Regions from separate parts of the Streptomyces sp. NPDC111656 genome, predicted to be linked through region 4. Evidence: riboswitches for the same ligand, from Rfam matches in the RefSeq annotation. Region 4 holds a riboswitch; each other region holds the start of a gene.
What was found. A riboswitch is a leader RNA that binds a small molecule or an ion and turns the genes downstream of it on or off. The one in region 4 is predicted to bind cobalamin.

Region 1 (7,387 bases), on a different contig from region 4:
CCGCGTACCAGTTGTGGCAGCGTGACCAGCGCGCCCGCGCGTCCCAGGGCGGGGGTGCGGCGAAGTGAAGGACGGCGTGAACGGCGTCGCGCTCGGCGTCTTCATCTTCTTCTTCCTGGCCGTCACGGTCATGGGCTTCCTGGCCGCGCGCTGGCGCAGAGCGGCCGACGAGCAGAGCCTCGACGAATGGGGCCTGGGTGGACGGTCGTTCGGCACCTGGGTCACCTGGTTCCTGCTCGGCGGCGACCTCTACACGGCGTACACCTTCGTCGCCGTACCGGCGGCGATCTACGCGGCGGGCGCGGCCGGCTTCTTCGCCGTTCCGTACACGATCCTCGTCTACCCGCTGATCTTCACGTTCCTCCCCCGCCTGTGGTCGGTCTCCCACAAGCACGGGTACGTGACGACCGCGGACTTCGTGCGCGGGCGCTTCGGTTCGAAGGGCCTGTCCCTCGCCGTGGCCGTGACCGGCATCCTCGCGACCATGCCGTACATCGCGCTCCAGCTGGTCGGCATCCAGGCCGTCCTGGACGTGATGGGCGTGGGCGGCGGCGAGAACACGAACTGGTTCGTGAAGGACCTTCCGCTCCTCATCGCGTTCGGCGTGCTGGCCGCGTACACCTACTCCTCGGGGCTGCGGGCGCCCGCCCTGATCGCGTTCGTGAAGGACACCCTGATCTACATCGTGATCGCGGTGGCCATCATCTACATCCCGATCAAGCTGGGCGGGTTCGACGAGATCTTCAAGGCGGCGAGCGACAAGTACACGGCGGCGGGGGCGGGCGGGCTCGTGCCCGCCCAAGCGGGCCAGTGGACGTACGCCACGCTCGCGCTCGGATCGGCGCTCGCGCTGTTCATGTACCCGCACTCGATCACGGCGACGCTCTCCAGCCGCAGCCGTGAGGTGATCCGCCGCAACACCACGATCCTTCCGCTCTACTCCCTGATGCTGGGGCTGCTCGCCCTGCTCGGGTTCATGGCGATCGCGGCCGGGGTCAAGGTCACCAACGGCCAGCTCGCCATACCCCAGCTCTTCGAGAACATGTTCCCGGACTGGTTCGCGGGGGTGGCCTTCGCGGCGATCGGCATCGGAGCGCTCGTGCCGGCGGCCATCATGTCCATCGCGGCCGCGAACCTCTTCACCCGCAACATCTACAAGGACTTCATCAAGCCGGACGCGACCCCGCAGCAGGAGACCAGGGTCTCCAAGCTGGTGTCGCTCCTTGTGAAGGTGGGCGCGCTGGTCTTCGTCCTGACGATGGACAAGACGGTCGCGATCAACTTCCAGCTCCTGGGCGGCATCTGGATCCTCCAGACCTTCCCGGCACTGGTCGGTGGCCTGTTCACCCGCTGGTTCCACCGCTGGGCGCTGCTCGGGGGCTGGGCGGTGGGCATGCTGTACGGCACGCTCGCCGCGTACGGGGTCGCCTCTCCCACCCAGAAGCACTTCGGTGGCAGTTCGAAGGAGATCCCGGGCATCGGGGAGATCGGCTACATCGGTCTGACGGCCTTCGTCCTGAACGTCGTGGTCAGCGTCGTCCTCACCTTCGCCCTCCGCGCCTTCAACGCGCCGGACGGCGTCGACGAGACGTCTCCGGAGGACTACACGGCGGACGCGGGCGACCCGGGCGTCGAGGCGGAGCTTCCCCCGGCCACGGCCGGTTCCACCCACTGAGCCCGGGGGCTCCGCCCCCAGGTCCCCGGGTGCGTGTGTTGACTGCGGGTGGGTGGGGGCTGGTCGCGCAGTTCCCCGCGCCCCTAAAAGCCTCCAGCCCGTCCGGCGTGTGAGAACGAGGCCGATGGGGCGATGGGGCACCGGGGCGCAGCCCCGTGCCCCAGGGGCGCGGGGCTGTGTATATATGCGGCTCCGCCGCGGGGCGCGCCAAGCCCCCACCCACCCGCAGCCGAAGAAGCGCGCACCGTGTTGCACACACGCCGGCATGGACATCCGCATCAGACAGGCCCACCCCCACGAATACGCCCGCATCGGCGAGATCACCGCACAGGCCTACCTCGGCGACGGCCTGCTCGACTTCGGGGAGAGCGACGAGTACCTCGGCGAACTGCGGGACGTGGCGAAACGAGCCACCGCCGCGGAGGTCCTCGTCGCCGTGGACCACGACCACGTCCTCGGCGCCGTGACCTTCGTACCGCGCGGCGGCCCCATGGCCGACCTGGCCCGCCCCGGCGAAGCCGAGATCCGCATGCTCGCCGTCGCACGCGAGTCCCGCGGCCGAGGCGTCGGCGAGACCCTCGTCCGCGCCTGCGTCGACCACGCACGCGCCACCGCCGGCTGCGTACGCGTCGTGCTCTCCACCCAGCGCACCATGCACGCCGCCCACCGCATCTACGAACGCTTCGGCTTCACCCGCACCCCCGACCGTGACTGGAACCCGCTCCCGGACCTCGACGACATCACTCTCCTCACCTATGAGTTGACACTCTGACACCGGCACGACACAACATCTGGTGGTGTCACCGCAGCCCGACACAAGATGTATGCTCATGCTCGCTGTCGCCGCAGGGGAATCCGGTGCAAATCCGGAACTGTCCCGCAACGGTGTACTTGTACGTGTTCGCACATCCGCGCCCATGTACTCGCGTCAGTCCGAGGACCTGCCGACAGCGCGCCCGGCCATCCGGCCCGGGTGCATGACGTCCGGGCCTCGCGGAATGGGTCGGTGGACGCGACGCCGTGTGCGCTCGTGAGCTGCCCTGCCCTCCGCCAGGCCCCGTGCCGAGCGAGGGAGAGCCCCAAGTGACCATCGCGCCAGCCGACCCGGCTTCAGCTACCGCTTTCGCACAGCAGGAGCGGAAGCAGGTCCTGGTGGAGACGGACGGTCCCGGTACCACGCTGCTGCGTACCCTGACCGACCTCACCGCCGACCTCCCCGACGCCGACCCCGGCCGGGTCGCCGCCGCCGCGCTGCGCGGCCGGTCCGCGCACGCGGACGACACGGAGCTGCGCGAACTGGCCACCGAGGCGGCCGCGGGCCTCATCTCCGAGGACCCCGTCTACTCCCGGCTGGCGGCCAGGCTGCTGACGATCAGCATCGCGGCGGAGGCCGCCTCGCAGGGCGTCACGTCCTTCTCCGGGTCGATCGCCACGGGTCACCGCGAGGGCCTGATCGCCGACCGCACGGCGGAGTTCGTCCGGCTGCACACGGCCCGGCTGGACGCGCTGATCGACATCGACGGCGACGACCGCTTCGGCTACTTCGGCCTGCGCACCCTGCACAGCCGCTATCTGCTCCGGCACCCGATCACCCGCAAGGTCGTCGAGACGCCCCAGCACTTCATGCTGCGCGTGGCGTCGGGCCTGGCCGAGGACACTGCGCTCGATTCAGAAGCGGGGAACCGGGCCCTGGACGAGGTCGCGGCGCTCTACGGGCTCATGAGCCGTCTCGACTACCTCCCCTCCTCTCCCACGCTGTTCAACTCCGGTACGCGGCACCCGCAGATGTCGTCCTGCTACCTCCTCGACTCCCCGCTGGACGAGCTGGACTCCATCTACGACCGCTACCACCAGGTGGCCCGCCTCTCGAAGCACGCGGGTGGCATCGGACTTTCGTACTCCCGGATCCGTTCGCGCGGTTCGCTCATCCGCGGTACGAACGGGCACTCCAACGGAATCGTCCCGTTCCTGAAGACCCTCGACGCCTCGGTCGCCGCGGTGAACCAGGGCGGCCGGCGCAAGGGCGCGGCCGCGGTCTACCTGGAGACCTGGCACTCCGACATCGAGGAGTTCCTGGAGCTGCGCGACAACACCGGTGAGGACGCCCGCCGTACACACAACCTGAACCTCGCGCACTGGATCCCGGACGAGTTCATGCGCCGGGTCGACACCGACGGGCAGTGGTCCCTCTTCTCGCCCTCCGACGTGCCCGAGCTGGTCGACCTGTGGGGCGACGAGTTCGACGCGGCGTACCGCAGGGCGGAGGCGGCCGGCCTCGCCAAGAAGACCATCCCGGCCCGTGACCTCTACGGCCGCATGATGCGTACCCTCGCGCAGACCGGCAACGGCTGGATGACCTTCAAGGACGCCGCCAACCGCACCGCCAACCAGACGGCGGAGCCGGGCCACACCGTCCACTCCTCGAACCTCTGCACCGAGATCCTGGAGGTCACGGACGACGGGGAGACGGCGGTCTGCAACCTCGGCTCGGTCAACCTGGGCGCCTTCGTGGTCGACGGGGACATCGACTGGGAGCGGCTGGACGAGACCGTCCGTACCGCCGTCACCTTCCTCGACCGTGTCGTCGACATCAACTTCTACCCGACCGAGCAGGCCGGCCGGTCGAACGCGAAGTGGCGGCCCGTCGGCCTCGGCGCGATGGGGCTGCAGGACGTCTTCTTCAAGCTGCGCGTCCCCTTCGACTCCCCGCAGGCCAAGGCCCTCTCCACCCGGATCGCCGAGCGGATCATGCTCGCCGCGTACGAGGCCTCGGTCGACCTCGCGGAGCGCAGCGGCCCGCTCCCGGCCTGGGAGAAGACCCGTACGGCCCGTGGCGTCCTGCACCCCGACCACTACGGCGTGGAGCTGACCTGGCCGGAGCGCTGGGCGGCCCTGCGGGAACGTATCGCCGCGGTCGGCATGCGCAACTCCCTCCTCCTCGCCATCGCGCCCACCGCCACCATCGCGTCCATCGCGGGTGTCTACGAGTGCATCGAGCCGCAGGTGTCCAACCTGTTCAAGCGCGAGACGCTCTCCGGTGAGTTCCTCCAGGTCAACTCCTATCTGGTGGACGAGCTGAAGAAGCTCGGCGTGTGGGACGCGCAGACCCGCGAGGCGCTGCGCGAGTCCAACGGCTCGGTACAGGGCTTCACTTGGGTGCCGCAGGACGTCCGCGACCTGTACCGCACGGCCTGGGAGATCCCGCAGCGCGGCCTGATCGACATGGCCGCCGCCCGCACCCCGTTCCTGGACCAGGCCCAGTCCCTGAACCTCTTCCTGGAGACGCCGACCATCGGCAAGCTCTCCTCGATGTACGCGTACGCCTGGAAGTCGGGCCTGAAGACGACGTACTACCTGCGCTCCCGCCCGGCGACCCGTATCGCGCGCGCCGCCCAGGCGCAGGCCCGGCCCGAGAAGACCATCCCCCTACAGGCGATCCCCGACGAGGACGCCGTCGCCTGCTCCCTTGAGAACCCCGAGTCCTGCGAGGCCTGCCAGTAATGAGCTCTACCGAGAAGAACCTGCTCGACCCGGGCTTCGAACTCACGCTCCGCCCCATGCGCTACCCCGACTTCTACGAGCGCTACCGGGACGCCATCAAGAACACCTGGACCGTGGAGGAGGTCGACCTCCACTCGGACGTGGCCGACCTCGCGAAGCTCTCGCAGGGCGAGCAGCACATGATCGGCCGGCTGGTCGCGTTCTTCGCGACGGGTGACTCGATCGTGTCGAACAACCTCGTGCTGACCCTCTACAAGCACATCAACTCCCCCGAGGCGCGCCTGTATCTCTCCAGGCAGCTGTTCGAGGAAGCGGTGCACGTCCAGTTCTATCTGACCCTGCTGGACACCTACCTTCCCGACCCGGAGGACCGCGCCGCCGCCTTCGACGCCGTCGAGAGCATCCCCTCGATCCGCGAGAAGGCCGAGTTCTGCTTCAAGTGGATGGACTCGGTGGAGAAGCTGGACCGTCTGGAGACCAAGGCGGACCGGCGTCGCTTCCTGCTCAACCTCATCTGCTTCGCCGCGTGCATCGAGGGCCTCTTCTTCTACGGCGCCTTCGCGTACGTCTACTGGTTCCGCAGCCGGGGTCTGCTGCACGGTCTCGCCACCGGCACCAACTGGGTGTTCCGCGACGAGACGATGCACATGTCCTTCGCCTTCGAGGTGGTGGACACCGTGCGCAAGGAGGAGCCGGAGCTCTTCGACGACCAGCTCCAGCGGCAGGTCACCGACATGCTGAGGGAGGCCGTCGAGGCCGAGCTACAGTTCGCGCGCGACCTGTGCGGTGAGGGTCTGCCGGGCATGAACACCGACTCGATGCGCCAGTATCTGGAGTGCGTGGCCGACCAGCGTCTCCAGCGTCTCGGCTTCGCCCCGGTGTACGGCTCCGAGAACCCCTTCTCCTTCATGGAGCTCCAGGGCGTCCAGGAGCTGACCAACTTCTTCGAGCGCCGCCCCTCGGCGTACCAGGTGGCGGTGGAGGGCTCGGTCGGCTTCGACGAGGACTTCTGACGGGCGAGGACTTCTGACGGACGGGAACTTCCGGCGGTACGAGGACTTCTGACGGTACGACACCGGTGATGCCGGGCCGCATGTCGCGGCCCGGCATCACCGCGTCTCGTCCATGGGCCGTCCATGCACCGTCCATGGACCCCCTATGGGGCGGCAAAGTTCTTCGGGCGTGGCTATCCGGGCGTCATCGGCCCCGGCTAGGTTCTGGCCGTCCTGGCATGTCACGTACAGCGGCACGACAGGACGACTGGATTGGCATGCCCATGGCACATCCGCTCTTCTCTCACGCTACGCGCGTCACGGGCCTGCCACGCAACGCCGAGAACCCCCACTTCCGGCTGTGGAGCCGTGCGGGGCCCTACCCCGGCCCGCACGGCACCCGCCTCAAACCGATGGAGGCAGCACTCATGCGTGAGACACCCCCCAGCAGGCCCGCCCGGCGACTGCGAAGACTTCTGACCGCCGCCGCGCCCGCCCTCGCCCTCACGGTCGCCGGACTCATGGCGGCCCCGGCCGCGAACGCGCAGCCGGCGCCGACCACCGCCAAGCCCTCCCGGGCCGCCCAGAACGCGAAGGCCCTGACCGCCCCGGCCGCGCAGGCCGTGCACTCCACGGGCAAGGCGGGCCAGAAGGTGCCGACCACGCACCTGTGCGGTGCCCCGACGGCCGGTCACGCGGCCTGTTTCGCGCAGCGCCGCACCGACATCAAGCAGAAGCTGGCCGCCGCGATCTCGCCGAACGCCGCCGCCGCGGTGTCCGGTCTGAGCCCGGCCAACCTGCACAGCGCCTACAACCTGCCCTCCACCGGCGGCTCCGGCCTGACCGTCGCCGTGGTCGACGCGTACAACGACCCCAACGCGGAGTCGGACCTCGCGACCTACCGTTCGCAGTTCGGCCTGTCGGCCTGCACCAAGGCCAACGGCTGCTTCAAGCAGGTCAGCCAGACCGGCTCGACCAGCTCCCTGCCGACCAACGACACCGGCTGGGCGGGTGAGGAAGCGCTCGACATCGACATGGTCAGCGCGGTCTGCCCGAACTGCAACATCGTCCTCGTCGAGGCCAACTCGGCCACCGACTCCGACCTCGGCACCGCCGAGAACGAGGCCGTGACGCTGGGCGCGAAGTTCGTCTCCAACAGCTGGGGCGGCTCCGAGTCCTCCTCGCAGACCAGCGAGGACACCTCGTACTTCAAGCACCC
Region 2 (7,387 bases), on a different contig from region 4:
CCGCTCAAAGCCATCCCAGTTGTGGCCGCCGACGAAGACCGGGCCGCCTGGCACGGTGTTCGTCCTGCGGGCGGCGGCCCGGTCGGTGTGGCGCGTGGGTCAGTGGTGGGTGAAGTGGGGCGGGCGCTTGTCGATGAAGGCGCTCATGCCCTCCTTCTGGTCGGCGGTGGCGAACACCGCGTGGAAGAGGCGGCGTTCGAAGCGGACGCCCTCGGCGAGTGTTGTCTCGAAGGCGCGGGCGACCGCCTCCTTCGCCATCATGGCGACCGGCAGCGACATGCCCGCCACGGTCTCGGCGACCGCGAGTGCCTCGCCGAGCAGTTCGTCGGCGGGCACCACGCGCGAGACCAGGCCGGCCCGCTCGGCTTCGGTGGCGTCCATGGTGCGGCCGGTCAGGCACAGTTCCATGGCCTTTGCCTTGCCGATCGCGCGCGTGAGCCGCTGGGAGCCGCCGATGCCGGGGATGACGCCGAGTTTGATCTCCGGCTGGCCGAAGACGGCGGTGTCGGCTGCGAGGAGGATGTCGCAGAGCATGGCGAGTTCGCAGCCGCCGCCGAGCGCGTACCCGGCGACCGCCGCCACGGTCGGCGTGCGCAACTGTCCGAGCCGGTCCCAGGCGGTGAACCAGTCGCTGAGGTACATGTCCAGGTAGCTCTGCGGCCGCATTTCCTTGATGTCGGCTCCGGCCGCGAACGCCTTCGCCGATCCGGTGAGCACGATGCAGCCCACGTCCGGGTCCCGGTCGAGGGATTCGGTGGCCGCGACGACCTCGTTCATGACCTGGAGGTTGAGGGCGTTGAGGGCGTTGGGCCGATTGAGGGTGAGCAGGGCGGTGCGGCCCTTGCGTTCGACGAGGATGGTGTCGTACGCGTCTGTCGCGGCCGGTGTCGTGTCGGTGGTCATGCCTGGTCTCCGCTCTGGTCCCTGATCGTCCGTACGAAGCCCGAGAAGTCCTCGGCTGTGCCTGCTCCCTCGGCGTATGCGGCGTACAACTCGGCCGCGCGCAGGCCGAGTTCGGCCCTCACGCCACCGGCTCTGGCCGCGTCGGCCGCCAGGCCCAGGTCCTTGGCCATGAGCGGGGCGGCGAAGCCGGGGCGGTAGTCACGGTTCGCGGGGCTGGTCGGCACGGGCCCCGGCACCGGGCAGTTGACGGTGAGTGCCCAGCACTGGCCGGACGCCGTGGAGGCCACGTCGTACAGCGCCTGGTGGGACAGGCCCAGGCTCTCGCCGAGTACGAACGCCTCGCTGACGGCGATCATCGAGATGCCGAGGATCATGTTGTTGCAGATCTTCGCGGCCTGTCCGGCGCCCGCGCCGCCGCAGTGGACCACCCTCCTGCCCATGGCGGCGAGCAGGGGTTCCGCCTCGGCGTACTCGTCCTCGCCGCCGCCGGCCATGAAGGTGAGGGTGGCCGCCTCGGCGCCGACGACTCCGCCGGAGACAGGCGCGTCCATGGCCCGCATCCCCGCCGAAACCGCTCTGTCGTGGGCGGTACGGGCGTCGGCGACGTCGATGGTCGAGCAGTCGGCGAAGAGGGTGCCGGGCCGGGCTGCCCCGACGATGTCCTGGTACAGCTCCAGCACGTGCCGTCCGGCGGGCAGCATGGTGATCACCACCTCCGCGCCCGTCACCGCCTCCGTCGCGGATGCGGTGGGCTCGACACCCGCGTCAGCCGCTGCCTTCAGGGATGCGGGTGACAGGTCGTAGCCGCGTACCCGGTGGCGGGCCTTGACGAGGTTGGCGGCCATGGGGCCGCCCATGTGTCCCAGCCCGATGAACGCGACGGTCCTGCTCACCAGGGCACCTCCTGCGTGGTGTCGGATGCGGCGAGGCCGAGTTCCCGCTCGCCGAGGTGCGTGAAGAAGCGCTCGACGTCCGCGTCGGAGACCTCGGCGAGCGTCGGCGGTGTCCAGCGCGGGCTGCGGTCCTTGTCGATGACCTGGGCGCGGATGCCCTCCACCATGTCGGGTGCGGTGAGGGCCGCGCAGGAGACGCGGTACTCCTGGTCCAGCACGTTCTCCAGCGGACCGAGCCGCCGGGCTCTGCGGAGTGCGGCGAGGGTGACCTTGAGGGAGGTGGGGGATCTGGTGAGCAGGGTCTCGGCGGCCTCCTTGGCCGCGCTGCCGCCGTGTTCGAGGAGGCGGTCGATGATCTCCTCGACGGTGTCGGCGGCGTAGCAGGCGTCGATCCAGGGCCGTGCTGCCGCGAGTTCACCGGCCGGTTCCTGTCGTGCGTACTGGCCCAGGACCTCTCGTACCGGCGCATGGGCGAGGTCGGCGATCAGCCGTGGCAGGGAGTCCGACGGTACGTAGAGGTCGGCGAGGCCGCACAGCAGGGCGTCACCCGCTCCTGTCGGGGATCCGGTCAGCGCCAGGTGGGTGCCGAGTTCGCCGGGCGCGAGGGCGAGCAGGTAGGTGCCGCCGACGTCCGGTACGAAGCCGATACCGGTCTCCGGCATGGCGATCTTCGAGCGTTCGGTGACGATCCGGACACTGCCGTGGGCGGAGACGCCGACGCCGCCGCCCATGACGATGCCGTCCATCACGGCGACGTACGGCTTCGGGTAGTGGGCGATGCGGGCGTTGAGCCGGTACTCGTCCCGCCAGAAGGCCGCCGACGCCGTCCCGTCCCCGTTCCGGGCGTCCTCGTGGATGGCGCGGATGTCGCCGCCCGCGCACAGGCCCCGCTCCCCCGCGCCGGTGAGGACGACGGTCTCCACGGCCGGGTCGTGCTCCCAGGCCGTCAGCGCGCGGTCGATGCGGCGGACCATCGTGTGGGTGAGGGCGTTGAGCGCCTTGGGCCTGTTGAGGGTGAGGTACGCGGCGCGCCCCTCGGTGCGCAGCAGTAGGGAGTCGTCGGTACCGGTCGCCGGCACGGTGCCGTCCGTGTCGGTCATCCGAATGCCTCCGTCAGGCCACGGGCCACGATGACGCGCATGATCTCGTTGGTTCCTTCCAGGATCTGGTGGACCCGCAGGTCGCGGACGATCTTCTCGATGCCGTACTCGCTCAGGTAGCCGTAGCCGCCGTGCAGTTGCAGGGCCCGGTCGGCGACGGAGTATCCGGTGTCGGTGGCGAACCGCTTGGCCATCGCGCACAGGTGCGGCGCCTGTGGATCGCCGCGGTCCAGTGCCTGGGCGGCCTGGTGGACCAGCGCGCGGGCGGCGGCCAGTTCGGTCGCCATGTCCGCCAGCCGGAACTGGAGCGCCTGGGCGTCGAGCAGCCGCCCGCCGAACGCCTGCCGGTCGGCGAGGTGGGCCAGGCTGCGGTCGAGGGCGTTGCGGGCGCCGCCGAGGGAGCAGGCGGCGATGCCGAGGCGTCCGCCGTTGAGGCCGTTCATGGCGATGCGGAAGCCCTCGCCCTCGTGGCCGAGCAGCCGGTCGGCGGGCAGTCGGACGCCGTCCAGGATCACCTGGCGGGTGGGCTGGGCGTTCCAGCCCATCTTCCGCTCGTTGGGGCCGAAGGAGAGGCCGGGGTCGTCCTTGTCGACGAGGAACGCGGAGATGCCGTGCGGGCCGTCGGCGCCGGTACGGGCCAGGACGACGTACACCTGAGAGGCTCCCGCGCCGGAAATGAACTGCTTGACCCCGGTCAGGACGTAGTGGCCGCCGGCGCGGACGGCACGGGTGCGCAGAGCGGCGGCGTCCGATCCGGCGCCCGGTTCGGTCAGGCAGTAGCTCGCCAGGTCCTCCATGGCGCAGAGCCGGGGCAGCCATCGCTCCCGCTGAGCCGGCTGCCCGTACTGGTCGATCATCCAGGCGACCATGTTGTGAATCGAGAGATAGCCCGCGATGGACGGACAGCCCGAGGCCAGGGTCTCGAAGACAAGGACGCCGTCGGCACGGGTGAGGCCCGAGCCGCCCGCCTCCTCGCGGACGTACACACCGCCGAGGCCCAGTCCGGCGGCCTTGCGCAGGACGTCGAGCGGGAAGTGTTTGTCCCGGTCCCAGTCCAGGGCGGACGGGGCGAGGTGGTCCTGGGCGAAGTCCAGGGTCGTCTCGACGAGGGCCTGTTGGTCCTCGGTGAGCAGGGTGGTGGTCATCGCGCTCAGCCCATCGTCGGGATGGTGAAGCTCGCGCCTTCCCGAAGGCCCGAGGGCCAGCGCGAGGTGACGGTCTTCGTACGGGTGTAGAAGCGGATCGCGTCCGGACCGTGCTGGTTGAGGTCGCCGAAGCCGGAACGCTTCCAACCGCCGAAGGTGTGGTAGGCGACCGGGACGGGGATCGGCACGTTCACGCCGACCATGCCGGTGTTCACCCGGCGCGTGAAGTCGCGGGCGGTGTCGCCGTCTCGGGTGAAGATCGCGACACCGTTTCCGTAGGCGTGCTCGCTGGGCAGCCGCAGGGCCTCCTCGTAGTCCGCGGCGCGGATCACGGACAGGACCGGCCCGAAGATCTCCTCCTGATGGATGCGCATCGTGGGGGTGACCCGGTCGAACAGGGAGGCACCGGCGAAGAAGCCGTTCTCGTGCCCGGGCAGGACGAAGTCCCGTCCGTCGACGACGAGTTCCGCGCCCTCCTCGACACCGAGGTCGACGTAACGGCGGACCCGGTCGACGGCGTCCCGTCCGACCAGCGGGCCGAAGTCCGCCTCGGGGTCGTCACTGCGGCCGATCCGCAGCGAGCCGATGCGCTCCTTCAGACGGGCGACCAGGGCGTCGGCGGTGTCCTCGCCGACCGGGACGGCGACGGAGATCGCCATACAGCGCTCCCCCGCCGAGCCGTACCCGGCGCCGATCAGGGCGTCCACGGCCTGGTCGAGGTCGGCGTCCGGCATCACGATCATGTGGTTCTTGGCGCCGCCGAAGCACTGGGCGCGCTTGCCGTGGGTCGCGGCGGTGGCGTAGACGTACGCGGCGATCGGGGTGGAGCCGACGAAGCCGAGCGCGCCGACGCGGGGGTCTTCGAGGAGGGTGTCGACGCTCTCCTTGCCGCCGTGGACGACGTTCAGGACGCCCGGCGGCAGGCCCGCCTCCAGGAAGAGTTCGGCGAGCCGCTGAGGTACGGACGGGTCGCGCTCGGAGGGCTTGAGGATGAAGGCGTTGCCGCAGGCCAGCGCGGGAGCCGCCTTCCACAGGGGGATCATCGCGGGGAAGTTGAACGGGGTGATGCCGGCGACCACACCGATCGGGGCGCGCAAGGAGTGTACGTCGATGCCGGTGCCGGCGTTGTCGGTGAACTCCCCCTTCAGCAGATGCGGGATCCCGGCGGCGAACTCCACCACCTCCAGGCCGCGTTGGATGTCGCCGTGTGCGTCGGCGACCGTCTTGCCGTGCTCGGAGGAGAGCAGCCGGGCCAGCGCGTCCCGCTCGCCCTCGGCGAGTTGGAGGAAGCGGAGGAGGACGCGGGCACGGCGTTGCGGATTCCACTCGCCCCATTCGCGCTGCGCCGTCGCGGCGTCGGTGATCGCCGCCTCGGTCTCGGCGCGGTCGGCGAGCGGGACGCGGGCCTGCACCGCGCCCGTGTTGGGGTCGTAGACGTCGCCGTAGGACCCCGATGTTCCCGGAGTGTGCTTGCCGCCGATGAAATGGCTCAACTCACGCACGGTGGCGCGGTCGTGTTCACGGACCATGGGTGCCTGCTCTCGTCAGGTGGGATCCGGGGATGGCGCGCCGACCACCGGCACACACGGGCAGGGCCTTGTGCGTGCGGGGGTCGCGCGAGACGGCATGGGGCAGAGAAGGGCCGTTCAGACCGCGCGGATCGCGTGAGCGCGTGCCCGATCCGCGGGATGCTCGGGACTCGCCGTCCGTACCGCGGGACGCGTGACGGTCCGCACCTGCCCGGCAGGGCGCGTCACGGTCCACACCTGTCCGGCGAGACGCGTGACGCTCCGTACCTGTCCGACGGGGCGCGCGGCAGTGAATGCCCGTCCGGCCGGATCACCAGGGTCGTGGGTGCACACTGATGCCATGCGTGTCTGCTCCATCCTCGTGGACAACACGGAACAAAACCGCGGCCGGTATCCTGACTCCCGGATCAGCGCGCGCCGTCCGCCTTCCCGACATCTCGCTCGTCAGTGGCGTCCTGCTCGACGACGTACTCCCCGGTCACAGTGGCGGGACCGTGCCGGATTCACACCGGCTTCCCTGCACCGCGGGTATTCCTCACGAGCATATAGTTGGACGTCCTAGTAAATCCACCCCGACACGCCCTCGAATGAGTCGGCCGAGCTCAACGACCGCGGGAATCGGACAGTTTCGGGCCGGCGAAGCGGACCGGGGGCCTGGAATCTGGCGCGGCGGGCGGAGCGGCGGCAGGTGGTCAGCACCGTCGAGGACCGCGACGCGATCCGATCCGCGGCCCGGGCGGCGAACTCGACGTCGTGCGGGGAGATGACGACGGTCCGCCCCTGTGCCGCGAGTGCGTCGACCATGCGGACCAGCTCGGTCTTCGCCCGGTGGTCGAGCCCGCGGGTCGGCTCGGCCAGGAGCAGCGCCGCGGAGAGTTGGATCGCGAGTACCAGGGCGTGTTTCCGTCCCTCGGACAGGTCGCGCGGATGGCTCGCGTCGTCGATTCCCGGCGCCAGGCGAGGTCGGGGCGTCCGACGACGCTGAGTACGCGCCGTTATCGGGTGCAGATCGCGTCCGAGGACGGGGCGGAGGTCATCACCTCCGCCGGGATCCGCCTCAGCACCGACCTGTCCGCCGACGACGTACAAGAACCGTGCGACGTATTGGTGATCCCGGGCGGCCCGGAATGGGAGACGCTGATCAAAGACGACACTCTTCTGGATTCGGTCCGGCAACTGAACGAGAAGAGCCGCTGCACGGCATCGGTGTGCACAGGGGCGTTCCTACTGGCCGCAGCCGGACTTCTCAACGGCCGCCGCGCCGCGACGCATTGGCGGCACTCACGGCAACTGGCCTCTCGTTTCCCGTCCGTGCGGGTCCAGCCGGACGCCATCTTCGTACGGGACGGGCAGATGATGACTTCGGCGGGTGTCAGCGCCGGTATCGACCTGTCCCTGGCGCTGGTCGAAGACCGCTACGGTGCCGAGGTCGCCCGGTCGGTCGCCAAGGACATGGTCGTCTTCATGCAACGGCCGGGCGGCCAGTCCCAGTTCAGCGTCCGCTCCCGGGCGCCGCACACCCGCCAGGACATGCTCCGCCGGGTCCTGGACACCGTCGCCGAGAACCCCGGGGCCAACCACACACTCACAGCCATGGCCCGCAGAGCAGGCGTCAGCGTCCGGCACGTGACCCGGCTCTTCGACAAAGAGGTGGGAACCACTCCCGGCCGCTACGTCGAGCAGGTCAGACTGGAAGCCGCCCAGGCGCTGCTGGAGACAGGTGACGACTCCCTGCCGGTAGTGGCACGGCGCACCGGGTTCGGCTCACCCGAGTCGCTCCGCAGAGCGTTTGTACGGCACCTGGGCGTGACACCTGG
Region 3 (7,387 bases), on a different contig from region 4:
CGCCCGGCTGCCGGAGTTCGTCCTCGGAGTCGCCGTCGCCCGCCTCGTGCTCCTCGGCCGCTGGCGCGGCCCCGGCCTGGAGGCGTCGGTGGCCCTGACGATCATCGGCTACTTCCTGGTCTCCCAGGTCGGCGGATCGTACGCCTGCGTCGCCTGCACCTTGGTCGGTTTCACCTGTCTGATCCCCGCGGCCGCCCTCGCCGACGTACGCGGCCTGCCCAGCTTGTGGCGACATCCGGTCCTCGTCCGACTGGGTGAACTCTCCTTCGCCTTCTACATGGTCCACCTGCTCGTGCTGCGCGTGGGGCAGCACCTGTTCAAACCGTCGCCGATCGGCGCGCTCAGCGCCTTCGCGGTGTCCCTGGCACTCGCCTGGCTCCTGTACGAGTACGTGGAGGTACCCGCCCGGCGATGGCTTCTGCGGCCCTTCCTGAGATCCCTGCGACGCGCCCCGGTGTCACGTTGATCAGGCGGGGCTGTCCCACAGCACATGCAGGGTGGGCGGCTTGCGGAAGACCAGCCCCTGCGGGGTGGCCGGACGGGCCGGGTCGAGGCGCAGGGCGGGGAGGCGTTCGAGCAGGCGCTGAAGGGCGATACGGGTCTCCAGCCGGGCGAGGTGCGCGGCGAGGCAGTAGTGCGGGCCGTGCGCGAAGGCCAGCTGGAGACGCGCGTTCTCGCGGCGGACGTCGAACCGATCGGGATCGGGGAAGACGGCCGGGTCGCGGTTGGCGCCGGCCAGGGAGACGGTGACCAGTTCACCCCGGCGGATCGTTGCCGGGCCGAGGACGGTGTCACGGGTGGCGTACCGGTCCACGACCGCCGCTCCGGGTTCGAGGCGCAGCGACTCCTCGATCGCGCCGTCCAGCAGGCCGTCGTCGTCGCGGACGAGGGCGAGTTGGCCGGGGTGTCTCAGCAGGTGCAGCAGCGCGTTGGTGATCATCGCCTCGGTGGTCTCTATCCCGCCGAACATCAGCACCGCGGCGTTGGAGGCCACTTCGGGCAGCTCCAGCCGCTCGGCGGCGGAGCCGAGGAGCGACGTCGCGCCCGGGTCGGCGACGGTGGCCTCGACGGCGGCCCGCAGCCGCGCGTACGCCTCCGCGCCCGCGGGTGCCGCCTCGTGTCCTGCGGTGATGTCCGAGACCGACCGCACGATGGAGTCGTACCAGGAGAGCACCGTGTCCGCGCTGGTGCCGACCAGCCCGAGCGCCTCGGTCACGACGGCGACGGCGAGCGGGCCGGCGAAGGCGCGTCGCAGTTCGACGGCGCCCGCCGGTTCCAGCGCGGTGATGACCCGGTCGGTCTCCCGCTCGATGAACGAGGCGAAGCCGTCGCGTACTTCCCTGGGGCGGAAAGGAGCCGTGAAGGGCTCCCGGTGGCGGGCGTGCTCGTCACCGTCCAGCGACAGCATGCTCGGGCCGACGACCTGTGCGGTGGAGAACCGGGGGTCGTCGACGGTGAAGGTCGCGGGGTCCCGCATCACGTTCAGTGCGAGATCACGGCGGGTCACCAGCCAGCCGTCCAGCTCGGGCAGCCAGGAGACGGGCTCGTGGGCACGGAGTCGCGCCAGTCGCGGATGCGGATCCGCGGCGAGTTCGGCGAGCGTGGTCGCGGCACCGAGCGGGAAGGAGCCGACGGCGCTCATCGCAAGCCTTGGCCGGGCACGGGGAATTGGATCACAACCAAGGCTAACAATCGCGCTGAGGCCGCGGCTGACGGGGGCGTGATAATTTGCCGAGGCCAGTCAAGGGAATCCGGTGCGAATCCGGAGCTGACGCGCAGCGGTAAGGGTGACGGGCGGGGCAACACGAAGCCACTGGACGGCGGTCATATGTGACCGGAGTCCGGGAAGGCGCCTCGTCCGGGCGATCCCGAGTCCGAAGACCTGCTGGCGGACCGTACGAACGGGCCCCGCGCCTGGGCCCTCGACGCCAGAGGATGTCCCGTGCCAGTTGCGCGCCCAGCCCGCCGCTGTGCCCTGCTCCTTTCCGGAGCGCTGTTGCTGACCGCTTGTGGTGGCGGCTCGTCCGCCGACGGGGGCAAGTCCCGGAAATCCACCGGTGCGGTGGCGCTCGACAACTGCGGCCGGAAGGTCACGATCGCCTCCGCGCCGAAGCGGGCCGTGTCCCTGAACCAGGGCACCACCGAGATCATGCTGTCCCTCGGCCTCGCCGACCGCATGGTGGGCACCGCCACCTGGACCGACCCGGTCATGAAGGGCCTGGAGAAGGCCAACGGGAAGGTGCCGCGGCTCGCGGACGACGCCCCGTCCTTCGAGAAGGTCCTCGACGCCGAACCCGACTTCGTCGCCGCCTCCTTCGCCTCCACCCTGGCCAAGGGCGGTGTGGCTCCGCGCGAGAAGTTCGAGGAACTGGGCGTGCCCACGTATCTCTCGCCCTCGGACTGCGAGGGCAAGGACAACAGCGGTGACGGCGACGGAGTGCGCACCGAGCCGCTGACCATGGAGGCGGTCTACGGCGAAGTACGCGACCTGGCCGAGGTCTTCGGCGTCGCGGAGCGCGGCGCCACACTCGTCGCGGACCTGAAGTCACGGGTGGCGAAGGCCACTGACGGGGTCGACGCGTCCGACACCACGGTCCTCTACTGGTTCGCCAACCAGGAAGCCCCGTACATGGCGGGCTGCTGCGGCGCCCCCGGCATCATCACCAACGCCCTCGGCGCGAAGGACGTCTTCGCCGACACGCAGCAGGAATGGCCCCAGATCAACTGGGAGACCGTCGCCGACCGCGATCCCGACGTCCTGGTGATCGGTGACCTCACCCGCAGGTCGCAGACCGCCGAGACCGCCGCGAAGAAGATCGAGTTCCTGGAGACCAATCCGGCCACCAAGAACATGGACGCGGTGAGGAACAAGCGGTACGTGCTGCTCAGCGGGCAGGCGATGAATCCGACCGTCCGCACGGTCGAAAGTCTCGAGAAGGTGGCCGCGGCGCTGCGCGAGTACGGGCTCGCCGGGTGACCACCGCCGCCATGACCTCCGCCGTGGTGCGTGCGGCGGCCGGGCTCGCCGTGCTCGTCGCGTCCGTGGCGGTGGCCATCACCATCGGCCCCGCGGACATAGGTGTCGGGAAGGTCTGGTCCGCGGTGGCCTCCCACCTCGGTGGCCGGACCTCGGAGCTGACCCCCATCCGCGACGGCATCGTGTGGAACCTGCGGCTGCCGCGCACCCTGCTCGCCGCGGTCTGCGGCGCCGGGCTCGCGGTGTGCGGGGCGGTCATGCAGTCCCTGCTGCGCAACCCGCTCGCCGACCCCTTCGTCCTCGGCGTCTCGTCCGGGGCCTCGACGGGGGCCGTCGTGGTCGTCGTGCTGGGCGCCGGCGGTGGAGCGCTGTCCGTCTCCGGGGGCGCCTTCGTGGGCGCGCTGTGTTCCTTCGCCCTGGTGCTGCTGCTCAGCCACACCCTCGGCGGTACGACCGATCGGGTGGTGCTCGCCGGGGTCGCCGCCATGCAGCTGTTCTCCGCGCTCACCTCCTTCGTCGTGATGACGACGGCCGACGCCGAGACCACCCGCGGAGTCCTGTTCTGGCTGCTGGGCTCGCTCAGCGCGCATCGACTCGTCATCTCGCCAGCGGCGACCATCCCGGCCGGAGGAGTTCATGGACGTCGGTACCACCGTCTATCAGGGCGACACGGCGCTCGGCGTCGTCGAGGAGTTCGTGCATCTGCGGCTGGTGTCGTCGCGCGAGCGTTCGCCCGAGCGGGACGAAGAGGTCGCCTCCGAGGTGCGGGAGCGGATCGCGGACGAGGTGCGCCGGCCGGGGTTCCTGGCGGTGACGGCCCGCATCGGCAGTCGGCTGTGCGGTTTCGGCACCGCCGTACGCTCCGCGGATCCCGCCCCGGAACATCCGGCACTGGGGGCGCGGCGGTCGCAGGAGTGGCTCGCCGGTGCCGTACGGATCACCGATCTCGTGGTGGCGCCCGCGGCGCGCGGCCGTGGCGTCGGCACCGGGATCCTCGACGTACTGCTGCTGCCCGCCACGGACGACCGGGCCTGGGCGGTGACCGACCATCAGGACACCGCGGCGCTGAACTTCTTCCGCTGCCGGGGCTGGCGCCAGACCGTGTACCCGCAGCCGGGGACGCACCCCGCGCAGATCGTCCTCCTCGCTCCGCGGCACCCTGCGCTGTCCGAGACCCATGTGCTGCCGTAGTACGAACACGGCCTGTTGATCAAGACCACCCCTGGGAGGTCAAGGTCACAGCCGCGTCCTCTGCTGCTCACCTGCGTATCTGGCCTAGCATCCGAGCATGACGGTCCTGCCTGACGACGGGCTCTCGCTGGCCGCCGAGTTCCCTGACGCGACCCATGAGCAGTGGCAACGCCTGGTTGAAGGCGTCCTGCGCAAGTCCGGCAAGGAAGTCTCGGGCGCGGCAGCGGAAGACGCCCTGTCCACGACGCTGGAGGACGGGCTGCGCGCCCGTCCCCTGTACACCGCGGACGACTCCGCGCCCGATCCCGGCCTGCCCGGTTTCGCTCCTTTCGTACGGGGCGGACGCCCCGAGGGCAACACCCTCGGCGGCTGGGACGTACGGCAGCAGCACACGGCCGCCGACGGCGCGGCGGTCCTCGCGGACCTGGAGAACGGCGTCACCTCGCTCTGGCTGGTCGCCGGTGCGGGCGGCATCGCGGTGTCCTCGCTCGGCCGGGTCCTCGACGGCGTCTATCTCGACCTGGCGCCCGTCGTCCTCGACGCGGGACGTGAAGTCGAGCCCGCCGCACGCGAGTTGCTACGGCTCTACCAGGAGCGCGGGGTCGCCAAGGAGGCGGCGCGCGGCAACCTGGGAGCCGACCCGCTGGGCCACGAGGCCCGTACGGGAGACGGCGGGTTCGACTTCGCGCCCGTCGCCGCCCTCGCGGGGCTGTGCGCCGAGGAGTACCCGGGGCTGCGGGCGCTGACCGTGGACGCGCTGCCGTACCACGAGGCCGGCGGCTCGGCGGCGCAGGAGCTGGGCAGTTCGCTTGCGACCGGCGTCGCCTATCTGCGGGAGCTGACCGAGGCGGGCCTGACCGTGCAACAGGCCGCCGCGCAGTTGGAGTTCCGGTACGCGGCCACCGCCGACCAGTTCTTGACCATCGCCAAGTTGCGGGCGGCGCGCCGGCTCTGGGCGCGGGTGAGCGAGGTCTGCGGGGCCCCGGGCGGGCAGGTGCAGCACGCGGTGACCTCGCCGGTGATGATGTCCCGCCGCGATCCGTGGGTGAACATGCTGCGCACGACGGTCGCGACGCTGGCCGCCGGGGTGGGCGGCGCCGACGCCGTCACCGTGCTGCCCTTCGACCACGCCCTGGGTCTGCCGGACGCGTTCGCCCGGCGAATCGCCCGCAACACCTCGACGATCCTGGTCGAGGAGTCGCATCTGTCCCGGGTGATCGACCCGGCGGGCGGCTCCTGGTACGTGGAGCGGCTCACCGACGAACTCGCCCACGCGGGCTGGGAGTTCTTCCAGTGGATCGAGCGGGAGGGTGGCCAGGCGGCGGCCCTGCGCTCCGGGCGGCTCGGCCAGGACCTCGCAGGCACCTGGGAGGCGCGCAGCGCGAAGCTCGCCAAGCGGCGCGAGCCCGTCACCGGGGTCAGCGAGTTCCCGAACCTCGCCGAACGCCTCGTAGAACGCGCTCCCGCCCCCGTACCGCCGTCCGGCGGGCTGCCGCGGGTGCGGCGCGACGAGGCGTTCGAGGCGCTGCGGGCCCGCTCCGACGCCCACCTGGCGGCGACCGGTTCCCGGCCGCGGATCTTCCTGGCCGCCCTCGGCCCTGCCGCCGCGCACACCGCCCGCCTCACCTTCGCCTCGAACCTGTTCCAGGCGGGTGGCATCGAGCCCGTCACCGAGGGCGCCTTCGAGGACAGCGGTGCCACCGAGGTCTGCCTGTGCTCCAGCGACACGCTGTACGAGGAGCGGGCCGCGGAGGTCGCCGGGGAGCTGAAGGCGACGGGCGCGGGGCACGTGTTCCTCGCGGGCCGTCCTGGGCAGTACCCGGATGTCGATGCCTATGTCTTCGCGGGGTGCGACGCCGTCGCCGTGCTCTCCGCCACCCTCGACCGTATGGGAGTGTCCTGATGGCAGCGAGGGGAATCCCCGACTTCTCCGGGATCGAGCTGGGGGTCCCGAAGGCCGACGGCGGCAGCGACGAGTGGCGAAGCGCCGTCAAGAAGGCCACGGGCGGGGCCGATCTCCTGTGGGAGACCCCGGAGGGCATCGCGGTCGAGCCGCTGTACACCGGGCAGGACCTGGAGAGCCTGGACTTCCTGGGCACCTACCCGGGCATCGCCCCGTATCTGCGCGGACCGTACCCGACGATGTACGTCAACCAGCCCTGGACGATCCGTCAGTACGCGGGCTTCTCCACGGCCGAGGAGTCAAACGCCTTCTACCGGCGCAACCTCGCGGCCGGTCAGAAGGGCCTGTCCGTCGCCTTCGACCTGCCCACCCACCGCGGCTACGACAGCGACCACCCGCGCGTGACCGGTGACGTCGGCATGGCGGGCGTGGCGATCGACTCGATCTACGACATGCGTCAGCTCTTCGACGGCATCCCGCTGGACAAGATGACCGTGTCGATGACCATGAACGGTGCGGTACTGCCCGTACTCGCGCTCTACATCGTGGCCGCCGAGGAACAGGGCGTACCGCCCGAGAAGTTGGCCGGGACCATCCAGAACGACATCCTCAAGGAGTTCATGGTCCGCAACACCTACATCTATCCGCCGAAGCCGTCGATGCGGATCATCTCCGACATCTTCGCCTTCACCTCGCAGCGGATGCCGCGCTACAACTCCATCTCCATCTCCGGCTACCACATCCAGGAGGCGGGCGCGACGGCCGACCTGGAGCTGGCGTACACGCTGGCCGACGGGGTGGAGTACATCCGGGCGGGGCGGGAGGCGGGGATGGACGTGGACGCGTTCGCGCCCCGGCTCTCCTTCTTCTGGGCGATCGGCATGAACTTCTTCATGGAGATCGCCAAGATGCGGGCGGCGCGGCTGCTCTGGGCCAAGCTGGTCAAGCAGTTCGACCCGCAGAACGCCAAGTCCCTTTCCCTGCGCACCCATTCGCAGACCTCCGGCTGGTCGCTGACCGCGCAGGACGTGTTCAACAACGTCACGCGTACATGTGTGGAGGCGATGGCGGCGACGCAGGGGCACACCCAGTCGCTGCACACCAACGCCCTCGACGAGGCGCTCGCCCTGCCCACCGACTTCTCGGCGCGCATCGCCCGCAACACCCAGCTGCTGATCCAGCAGGAGTCGGGCACGACGCGGGCGATCGACCCGTGGGGCGGCAGCGCGTATGTCGAGAAGCTGACGTACGACCTCGCGCGCCGGGCCTGGCAGCACATCGAGGAGGTCGAGGCGGCGGGCGGCATGGCGCAGGCC
Region 4 (7,387 bases):
CCATTACATCAGTCTGGTCGGCATGGGACAACGCAAAGGAACGGGCCGGCCGTGCGGCAGGCGGTGGAGTACGACCTGGTGGAGCTCGTACGTCTGCGGGCCCTGCTGTTCGAGGACCTCGGCGGTGACTTCTTCAGCCCCGCGTCGGCGGACGACGACTGGCTGGACGCCCTGGCCGTGGTGCTGAAGGAACAGCTGACCTCGGATGCCGTGCGCATCCTCGTGGTGGACGGCGACGGCGACGGCGACGGCGACAGTGACAGCGACGGCGACCGTGGCCTGGCCGCCTGTGGGATCGCCACCATCGAGCAGCGATTGCCCGGCCCGCATCTGCGCAACGGCCGGATCGGGCACGTGATCGGCGTGGTCACCGACCCGTCGTACCGGCGCCGCGGTCACAGCCGCTCGATCATCCGGGGCCTGCTCGACTGGTTCGCGGAACGTGAGGTCGCCCGAGTGGACCTGTACGCCTCCACCGAGGGCGAACCGCTGTACCGCGAACTCGGCTTCACCCACCACCCCGACCCTGCGCTGTACTGGCGCCCGTGAGCCACCGGCCTCCATCGGGTCGCGGGGCTTGTGGTGTGGTGGGTCGCCGGTGGGCCGGGAAAGCGGTGGGCGTGCTCTCCCGGCCCGTCGAACGGGCTCAGGACGCGGAAAGCTCCGTGCGGACCGTCCGCGCCGCGGTGACCAGGTTCTCCAGCGAGGCGCGGGTCTCGGGCCAGGCGCGGGTCTTCAGGCCGCAGTCGGGGTTGACCCACAGTCGCTCGGCGGGAATGGCCTTGAGGCCGGTGCGGAGCAGTTCGGCGGCCTCCTCGGTGCTCGGTACGCGTGGGGAGTGGATGTCGTACACGCCGGGTCCGGCCTCGCGCGGATAGCCGTGTCCGGCGAGTTCGCGGGCGACCTGCATGTGGGAGCGGGCGGCCTCGAGGCTGATGACGTCGGCGTCGAGGTCGTCGATGGCCTGGACGATGTCGCCGAACTCGGCGTAGCACATGTGGGTGTGGATCTGGGTGTCCGGGCGTACGCCCGCCGTGGTGAGGCGGAACGCCTCGGTGGCCCACGCCAGATACTCCGGATGGTCGCAGGCGCGCAGCGGCAGGGTCTCGCGCAGCGCGGGTTCGTCCACCTGGATGACCGAAGTCCCGGCCGTCTCGAGGTCGTTCACCTCGTCGCGCAGGGCGAGGGCGACCTGTCGGGCGGTGTCGGCGAGGGGCTGGTCGTCGCGGACGAAGGACCAGGCGAGCATGGTGACGGGGCCGGTGAGCATGCCCTTGACGGGCTTGGTGGTGAGGGACTGGGCGTACGTCGTCCAGCGCACCGTCATCGCTTCCGGGCGGGAGATGTCGCCGGCCAGGATCGGCGGGCGTACGTAGCGGGTGCCGTAGGACTGGACCCAGCCGTGCTGTGTGGCGAGGTAGCCGGTGAGCTGTTCGGCGAAGTACTGGACCATGTCGTTGCGTTCGGCCTCGCCGTGCACGAGGACGTCGAGGCCGGTCTTCTCCTGGAAGGAGATCACCTCGCCGATCTCGGCCCTGATGCGTTCCTCGTACCCGGCGCTGTCGATCCGTCCCGCGCGCAGGTCCGCCCGCGCGGTGCGCAGTTCGGTGGTCTGCGGGAAGGAGCCGATGGTGGTGGTCGGCAGCAGGGGCAGCCGCAGGTGGGCGCGCTGGGCGGCGGCCCGTTCGGGGTAGGGCTGGGAGCGGCGGGCGTCGGTGGCCGTGACGGCGGCGGTGCGGGCGCGTACCGCGGGGTCGTGGGTGAGCGCCGAGCCGGCGCGGGAGGCCAGGTCGGCCCGGTTGGCGGCGAGTTCGGCCGCGATGGTGTCGGTGCCGCCCCCGAGGCCCTTGGCGAGGGTGACGATCTCGGCGGTCTTCTGGCGGGCGAAGGCGAGCCAGCGCAGGATCTGCGGCTCGATGTCGCGTTCGGCGGTGGTGTCGAGCGGGACGTGCAGCAGCGAGCAGGAGGCGGCCACGTCGACCCGGTCGGCCAGTCCGAGCAAGGTGCCGAGGGTGGCGAGGGACTTCTCCAGGTCGTTGACCCAGATGTTGCGCCCGTTGACGACCCCGGCGACCAGACGCCTGCCGGGCAGTCCGCCCACGGCGGCGAGCGCGTCCAGGTTGGCGGCGGCAGCCTCGGTGAAGTCGAGCGCCAGGCCCTCCACCGGAGCCTTGGCGAGCACGGGCAGCGCGTCACCGAGCCGGTCGAAGTACGAGGCGACCAACAGCTTCGGCCGCTCGGTGAGCCCTCCCAGGTCGCGGTAGGCGCGCGCGGCGGCGTTCAGCTCGGCGGGCGTACGGTCCTGGACCAGGGCCGGCTCGTCGAGCTGCACCCACTCGGCGCCGGCCGTGCGGAGGTCGGCGAGGACCTGGGCGTACACGGGCAGCAGCCGGTCGAGGAGCGTCAGCGGGTCGAAGTCCGCGGCGACGCCCGGCGCGGGCTTGGCGAGCAGCAGGTAGGTGACCGGTCCGACCAGCACCGGGCGGGCGCTCAGCCCGAGGGCGAGGGCCTCCTTGAGCTCGGTGACCTGCTTGGTCGAGTCGGCCGTGAAGACGGTGTCGGGGCCCAACTCGGGCACCAGGTAGTGGTAGTTGGTGTCGAACCACTTCGTCATCTCCAGCGGCGCCGCGTCCTGGGTGCCGCGCGCCATCGCGAAGTAGCCGTCCAGCGCGTCGGCCTCGACGGCGGCGCGGTGGCGTTCGGGGATCGCGCCGACCATGACGCTGGTGTCCAGGACGTGGTCGTAGTACGAGAAGTCCCCGGTGGGTACCTCGTGGATGCCGGCCTCGGCCAGCTGCCGCCAGTTGGCGGCGCGCAGTTCGGTGGCGGTGGCCCGGAGGGCGTCGGCGTCGACGCGGCCCTTCCAGTAGCCCTCGATCGCCTTCTTCAGCTCCCGGCTCTGTCCCTGGCGGGGGTAGCCGTACACGGTGGCCCGTGCCGCCGCGGCTGCGGACTTCGCTGTCACGGAAATCTCCTTCGCGAGATATCTCCCTGGGATCCCGGGACGGGACGAGGGCGCGAAGGGCTGACGAACCGGACGGAAACAAGCCCCGCGCAGCACAGCGCGGTCGTCCGCCCGATATGTACGCCGACCCGCCCACGAGGTCACCGGGATGTCCGCGCACGAGGGGTCGCGCGCGGGCAACGGGCAGGTCTTCGGACTCGCGGGCACGTCCTCCGGACGGAGGACACCTAGTGGCCGTCGCTTCCCAGGTCCTGTTCACCGGACCCAGTGCGTATGACGGCGGTCGTTCCCACTCACCGCTGCGGGGCAGTCCCGGATTCCCACCGGGTTCCCTCTTGCGACGCATCCCGCCTGGCGGACGGGGCGAACCAGTTGCACCGGCCAGCCTAGGGGGCGCTCACCCGGCGCGGCGGACCACGTCCGACATTCGGACGGTGAGCTGGGACACGCCGTCCGAGCCCCTCGGGCCGTTCGCGCCGGGATGCTCACTCCTGGCCGTACACGTGGAACCCGCGGCCGGTCTTGCGGCCCAGCAGCCCTGCCTCCACCATCCGCTGGAGCAGCGGGGGCGGCGCGTAGAGGGGTTCCTTGAACTCCTCGTACAGGGACTCCGCGATCGAGGCCACGGTGTCGAGGCCGATCAGGTCGGCCAGTCTCAGCGGGCCCATGGGGTGGGCGCAGCCCAGTTCCATACCCGTGTCGACGTCGGCGGCGGAGGCGAAGCCGGACTCCGTCATGCGGACGGCCGACAGCAGGTAGGGGATGAGCAGGGCGTTGACGACGAAGCCGGCGCGGTCCTGGGAGCGGATGACGGTCTTGCCCAGGGTCCGGGTGACGAAGTCCTCGACGGCGCCGACCGTTTCGGGGGCCGTGTGGAGGGAGGTCACGACCTCCACCAGCGGCAGCACGGGCACGGGGTTGAAGAAGTGCAGGCCGAGGACGCGGTCGGCGCGGTGGGTCGCCCTGCCCAGACGCATGACGGGCAGGGAGGAGGTGTTGCTCGCCAGGACCGCGTCCGGCGCCTCGACGATCTTGTCCAGTGCGGTGAAGATCTCCGTCTTGGCGTCGGCGTTCTCCACGACGGCCTCGACGACGAGCTGCCGGTCGGCCAGGTCTTCGAGGTTGCCGGAGAAGACCGTCCGGTCGAGGGCGTCCCGTGCCGCGGCTCGCGTCAGCTTGCCGCGCTCCACCGCGCGGTCCAACGAGGCCGCCACCCGGTCGCGTGCGGCGCGGGCGGCGACCGCGTCCACCTCGCACACGACGGTGTCCAGTCCGGCCCGCGCGCACACTTCGGCGATCCCGGCGCCCATCTGTCCGCCGCCGACCACGCCCACCCGGCGGATGTCCCGGCTCATGACGCGGCCTCGGCGTGCCGGACGAGGTGACGGGTGTAGGCGTCCGGGGTGAAGAACAGTGGCAACTCCGGTGCCAGGGCGGTTCGTTCGAAGAGGGCTCGCACCTCGTCGAGGGCCGCCCAGGGGTGCTCGGCACCCAGCGCGGCGAGTTCGTCGTCGAGCAGCCGCAGTACCGTCTCCTGGTCGACGACCCGGTGCCGCAGCCACTGCCAGATCTGCACCCGGGCGATCTCGGCGGTCGCCGCGTCCTCCATCAGGCCGTACAGGGCCACAGCCCCCTGCCCACGCAGCCAGGCGTCGAAGTAGCGCAGCGCGACCGCGATGTTGGTACGCAGCCCCTCCGGTGTGGGCGGCCCGCTGACGCGGCGCACCGACAGCAGGTCCGCGGCGGTCACCTCGGCGTCGTCGCGGGTGCGCTCGATCTGGTGGGGCCGGTCGCCGAGGACGCCGTCGAAGACCTCGCGGCACACTGGCACGAGCCCGGGGTGGGCGACCCAGGAGCCGTCGAAGCCGTCCTCCGCCTCGCGCTCCTTGTCGAGCCGGACCTTGGCCAGGGCCGCCTCGTGGGCGGCCCGGTCCCTGCCGGGCACGTGGGCGGCCATGCCGCCGATGGCGTGGGCGCCGCGCCGGTGGCAGGTGCGCACCAGCAGTTCCGTGTACGCGCGCAGGAACGGCGCGGTCATCGTCACCCTCGCCCGGTCCGGCAGCAGGAAGTCCGTGCGGTGGCCGAAGGTCTTGATCAGGCTGAACAGGTAGTCCCACCGGCCCGCGTTGAGGCCGGCGCTGTGCTCGCGCAGCTCGTAGAGGATCTCCTCCATCTCGAAGGCCGCGGTGATCGTCTCGATGAGGACGGTGGCGCGGACGGTGCCGCGGGGGATGCCCAGCAGTTCCTGGGCGAGGACGAAGACGTCGTTCCACAGCCGGGCCTCGTAACGGTTCTCCAGCTTCGGCAGATAGAAGTACGGCCCGTACCCGGCGTCGATCTGACGCCGCGCGCAGTGGAAGAAGTACAGGCCGAAGTCGACGAGGGAGGCGGGCACGGGCCGGCCGTCGAACTCCAGGTGCTCCTCGATCAGGTGCCAGCCGCGCGGCCGCACCATGATGGTGGCGACCCGTTCGCCCAGCCGGTACTCCTTGCCCGCCTCGGTGGTGAAGTCGATCCGGCGCTCGATGGCATCGAGCAGGTTGAGCTGACCGCCGATGACGTTGTCCCAGGTGGGTGAGGTGGCGTCCTCGAAGTCCGCCATCCACACCTGGGCACCGGAGTTGAGCGCGTTGACGGTCATACGGCGGTCGGGCGGCCCGGTGATCTCCACACGGCGGTCGGTCAGCCCGGGAGCCGGCGCAGCCACCCGCCAGGAGAGGTCGGCACGGACGGCGGCGGTGGCGAGGGGGAAGTCGAGCGGGGCTCCGGCCGCGAGCCGTATGGCCTGCCGCCGGCGCTCCTTCAGGAGTTCCTGGCGACGTCCGACGAGGGCGTCGGCGAGGCGGCCGACGAAGTCCAGGGCGGCGGGGGTGAGGATTTCGTCGTGCCGGTCGCCCGGTGCCGCGAGGACGCGGACGTGGCGGGTCGGTGCGCTGGTGGACATCAGGATCTCCTGATCGGGGGGAGGGAGAGCGGAGCGGGAGCCGGACGGAACGGTCGCCCGGCTCCCGCCCGGTCAGGGGAGGGCGCGCGCGGGCGACCTTGCGGGGTCTAGGTCCTGTCGTCACATTCCCGTCGTCCGCCCGGAGGGCGGGCCCTGCGGCGTCAGGTGCGTGCTCTCGGCGTGCCGGGCGCAGGCCCTCGTACTGGATGTACTTGGGTCTGTGCCCGGTGCGGCGAAGGGGGTCCCTCCCTGTTCGAGCGAAGCCGAGAACTTGGGGGCGCGTGCATGGCGTCGCGGGGCAGACGGGAATTTGACGACAGGGCCTAGTGGAACTGCTCCTCCTCGGTGGAGCCGGCCAGGGCGGTCGTGGAGGAGGCCGGGTTGACGGCCGTGGAGACCAGGTCGAAGTAGCCGGTGCCGACCTCGCGTTGGTGCCTGACGGCGGTGAAGCCGTGCTTCTGTGCGGCGAACTCCCGCTCCTGGAGGTCGACATAGGCGGTCATGCCGTGCTCGGCGTAGCCACGGGCCAGGTCGAACATGCCGTGGTTGAGGGAGTGGAACCCGGCCAGCGTGATGAACTGGAAGCGGTATCCCATCGCACCCAACTCCCGCTGGAACTTGGCGATCCGGTCGTCGTCCAGGGCGGCCTTCCAGTTGAAGGACGGCGAGCAGTTGTAGGCGAGCATCTGGTCCGGATACCGGGCGTGGACGGCCTCGGCGAACTCGCGGGCCTGGGCCAGGTCGGGGGTGCCGGTCTCGACCCAGATCAGGTCGGCGTACGGGGCGTAGGCGAGACCGCGGGCGATGACCGGCGCCATCCCGCCCCGCACGCGGTAGAAGCCTTCCGCCGTGCGCTCGCCGGTGACGAACTCGGCGTCGCGCTCATCCACATCGCTCGTGAGCAGCGTGGCGGCCAGCGCGTCGGTACGCGCGATGACGAGCGTCGGCACGTCGGCGATGTCCGCCGCGAGCCGAGCCGCGTTGAGGGTGCGGATGTGCTGGGAGGTGGGCACGAGGACCTTGCCGCCGAGGTGGCCGCACTTCTTCTCCGAGGCCAGTTGGTCCTCGTAGTGGATGCCCGCGGCGCCGGCCGCGATCATCGCCTTGGTCAGCTCGAACGCGTTGAGCGGGCCGCCGAATCCGGCCTCCGCGTCGGCGACGATCGGGGCCAGCCAGTCGGTGGTGTCCGCGCCGCCCTCGGCGGTGGCGATCTGGTCGGCGCGCAGCAGTGCGTTGTTGATGCGCCGGACGACCTGCGGAACGGAGTTGACGGGATAGAGACTCTGGTCGGGGTAGGTGTGCCCGGCCTGGTTGGCGTCGGCGGCGACCTGCCAGCCGGACAGATAGATGGCCTGGAGCCCGGCCCTGACCTGCTGCACGGCCTGACCGCCGGTCAGGGCGCCGAGCGCGTGGACGTAGTCCCGCTCGTGCAGCTGCCGCCACAGACGCTCCGCGCCGCGCCGGGCCAGAGTGTGCTC

Region 1: it holds a riboswitch for cobalamin, as region 4 does, so the genes downstream of both, ACZ7M3_RS06035 (ribonucleoside-diphosphate reductase subunit alpha) here and metE (5-methyltetrahydropteroyltriglutamate--homocysteine S-methyltransferase) in region 4, are expected to answer to the same signal.
Region 2: it holds a riboswitch for cobalamin, as region 4 does, so the genes downstream of both, ACZ7M3_RS33895 (CoA-acylating methylmalonate-semialdehyde dehydrogenase) here and metE (5-methyltetrahydropteroyltriglutamate--homocysteine S-methyltransferase) in region 4, are expected to answer to the same signal.
Region 3: it holds a riboswitch for cobalamin, as region 4 does, so the genes downstream of both, ACZ7M3_RS31905 (ABC transporter substrate-binding protein) here and metE (5-methyltetrahydropteroyltriglutamate--homocysteine S-methyltransferase) in region 4, are expected to answer to the same signal.

Annotation. Positions count from the first base shown of each region.
Region 1 is NZ_JBVKCA010000002.1:105,897-113,283, forward strand. Features, by position in the region: gene ACZ7M3_RS06020 (DUF3311 domain-containing protein) at 1-68, shown strand, start outside; gene mctP (monocarboxylate uptake permease MctP) at 65-1,675, shown strand; gene ACZ7M3_RS06030 (GNAT family N-acetyltransferase) at 1,941-2,447, shown strand; cobalamin riboswitch at 2,500-2,638, shown strand; gene ACZ7M3_RS06035 (ribonucleoside-diphosphate reductase subunit alpha) at 2,759-5,176, shown strand; gene ACZ7M3_RS06040 (ribonucleotide-diphosphate reductase subunit beta) at 5,176-6,189, shown strand; gene ACZ7M3_RS06045 (S53 family peptidase) at 6,597-7,387, shown strand, end outside.
Region 2 is NZ_JBVKCA010000014.1:60,263-67,649, reverse strand. Features, by position in the region: gene ACZ7M3_RS33920 (hypothetical protein) at 1-54, opposite strand, end outside; gene ACZ7M3_RS33915 (enoyl-CoA hydratase) at 100-903, opposite strand; gene mmsB (3-hydroxyisobutyrate dehydrogenase) at 900-1,796, opposite strand; gene ACZ7M3_RS33905 (enoyl-CoA hydratase/isomerase family protein) at 1,793-2,896, opposite strand; gene ACZ7M3_RS33900 (acyl-CoA dehydrogenase family protein) at 2,893-4,041, opposite strand; gene ACZ7M3_RS33895 (CoA-acylating methylmalonate-semialdehyde dehydrogenase) at 4,047-5,570, opposite strand; cobalamin riboswitch at 5,939-6,112, opposite strand; partial or broken gene ACZ7M3_RS33890 (cobalt ABC transporter ATP-binding protein) at 6,288-6,536, opposite strand; gene ACZ7M3_RS33885 (GlxA family transcriptional regulator) at 6,498-7,387, shown strand, end outside.
Region 3 is NZ_JBVKCA010000012.1:252,909-260,295, reverse strand. Features, by position in the region: gene ACZ7M3_RS31915 (acyltransferase family protein) at 1-466, shown strand, start outside; gene ACZ7M3_RS31910 (cytochrome P450) at 467-1,642, opposite strand; cobalamin riboswitch at 1,722-1,902, shown strand; gene ACZ7M3_RS31905 (ABC transporter substrate-binding protein) at 1,943-2,977, shown strand; partial or broken gene ACZ7M3_RS31900 (FecCD family ABC transporter permease) at 2,989-3,561, shown strand; gene ACZ7M3_RS31895 (GNAT family N-acetyltransferase) at 3,614-4,168, shown strand; gene ACZ7M3_RS31890 (methylmalonyl-CoA mutase family protein) at 4,266-6,071, shown strand; gene scpA (methylmalonyl-CoA mutase) at 6,071-7,387, shown strand, end outside.
Region 4 is NZ_JBVKCA010000001.1:164,203-171,589, forward strand. Features, by position in the region: gene ACZ7M3_RS00845 (GNAT family N-acetyltransferase) at 52-549, shown strand; gene metE (5-methyltetrahydropteroyltriglutamate--homocysteine S-methyltransferase) at 647-2,965, opposite strand; cobalamin riboswitch at 3,143-3,340, opposite strand; gene ACZ7M3_RS00855 (3-hydroxybutyryl-CoA dehydrogenase) at 3,451-4,320, opposite strand; gene aceB (malate synthase A) at 4,317-5,909, opposite strand; gene aceA (isocitrate lyase) at 6,233-7,387, opposite strand, start outside.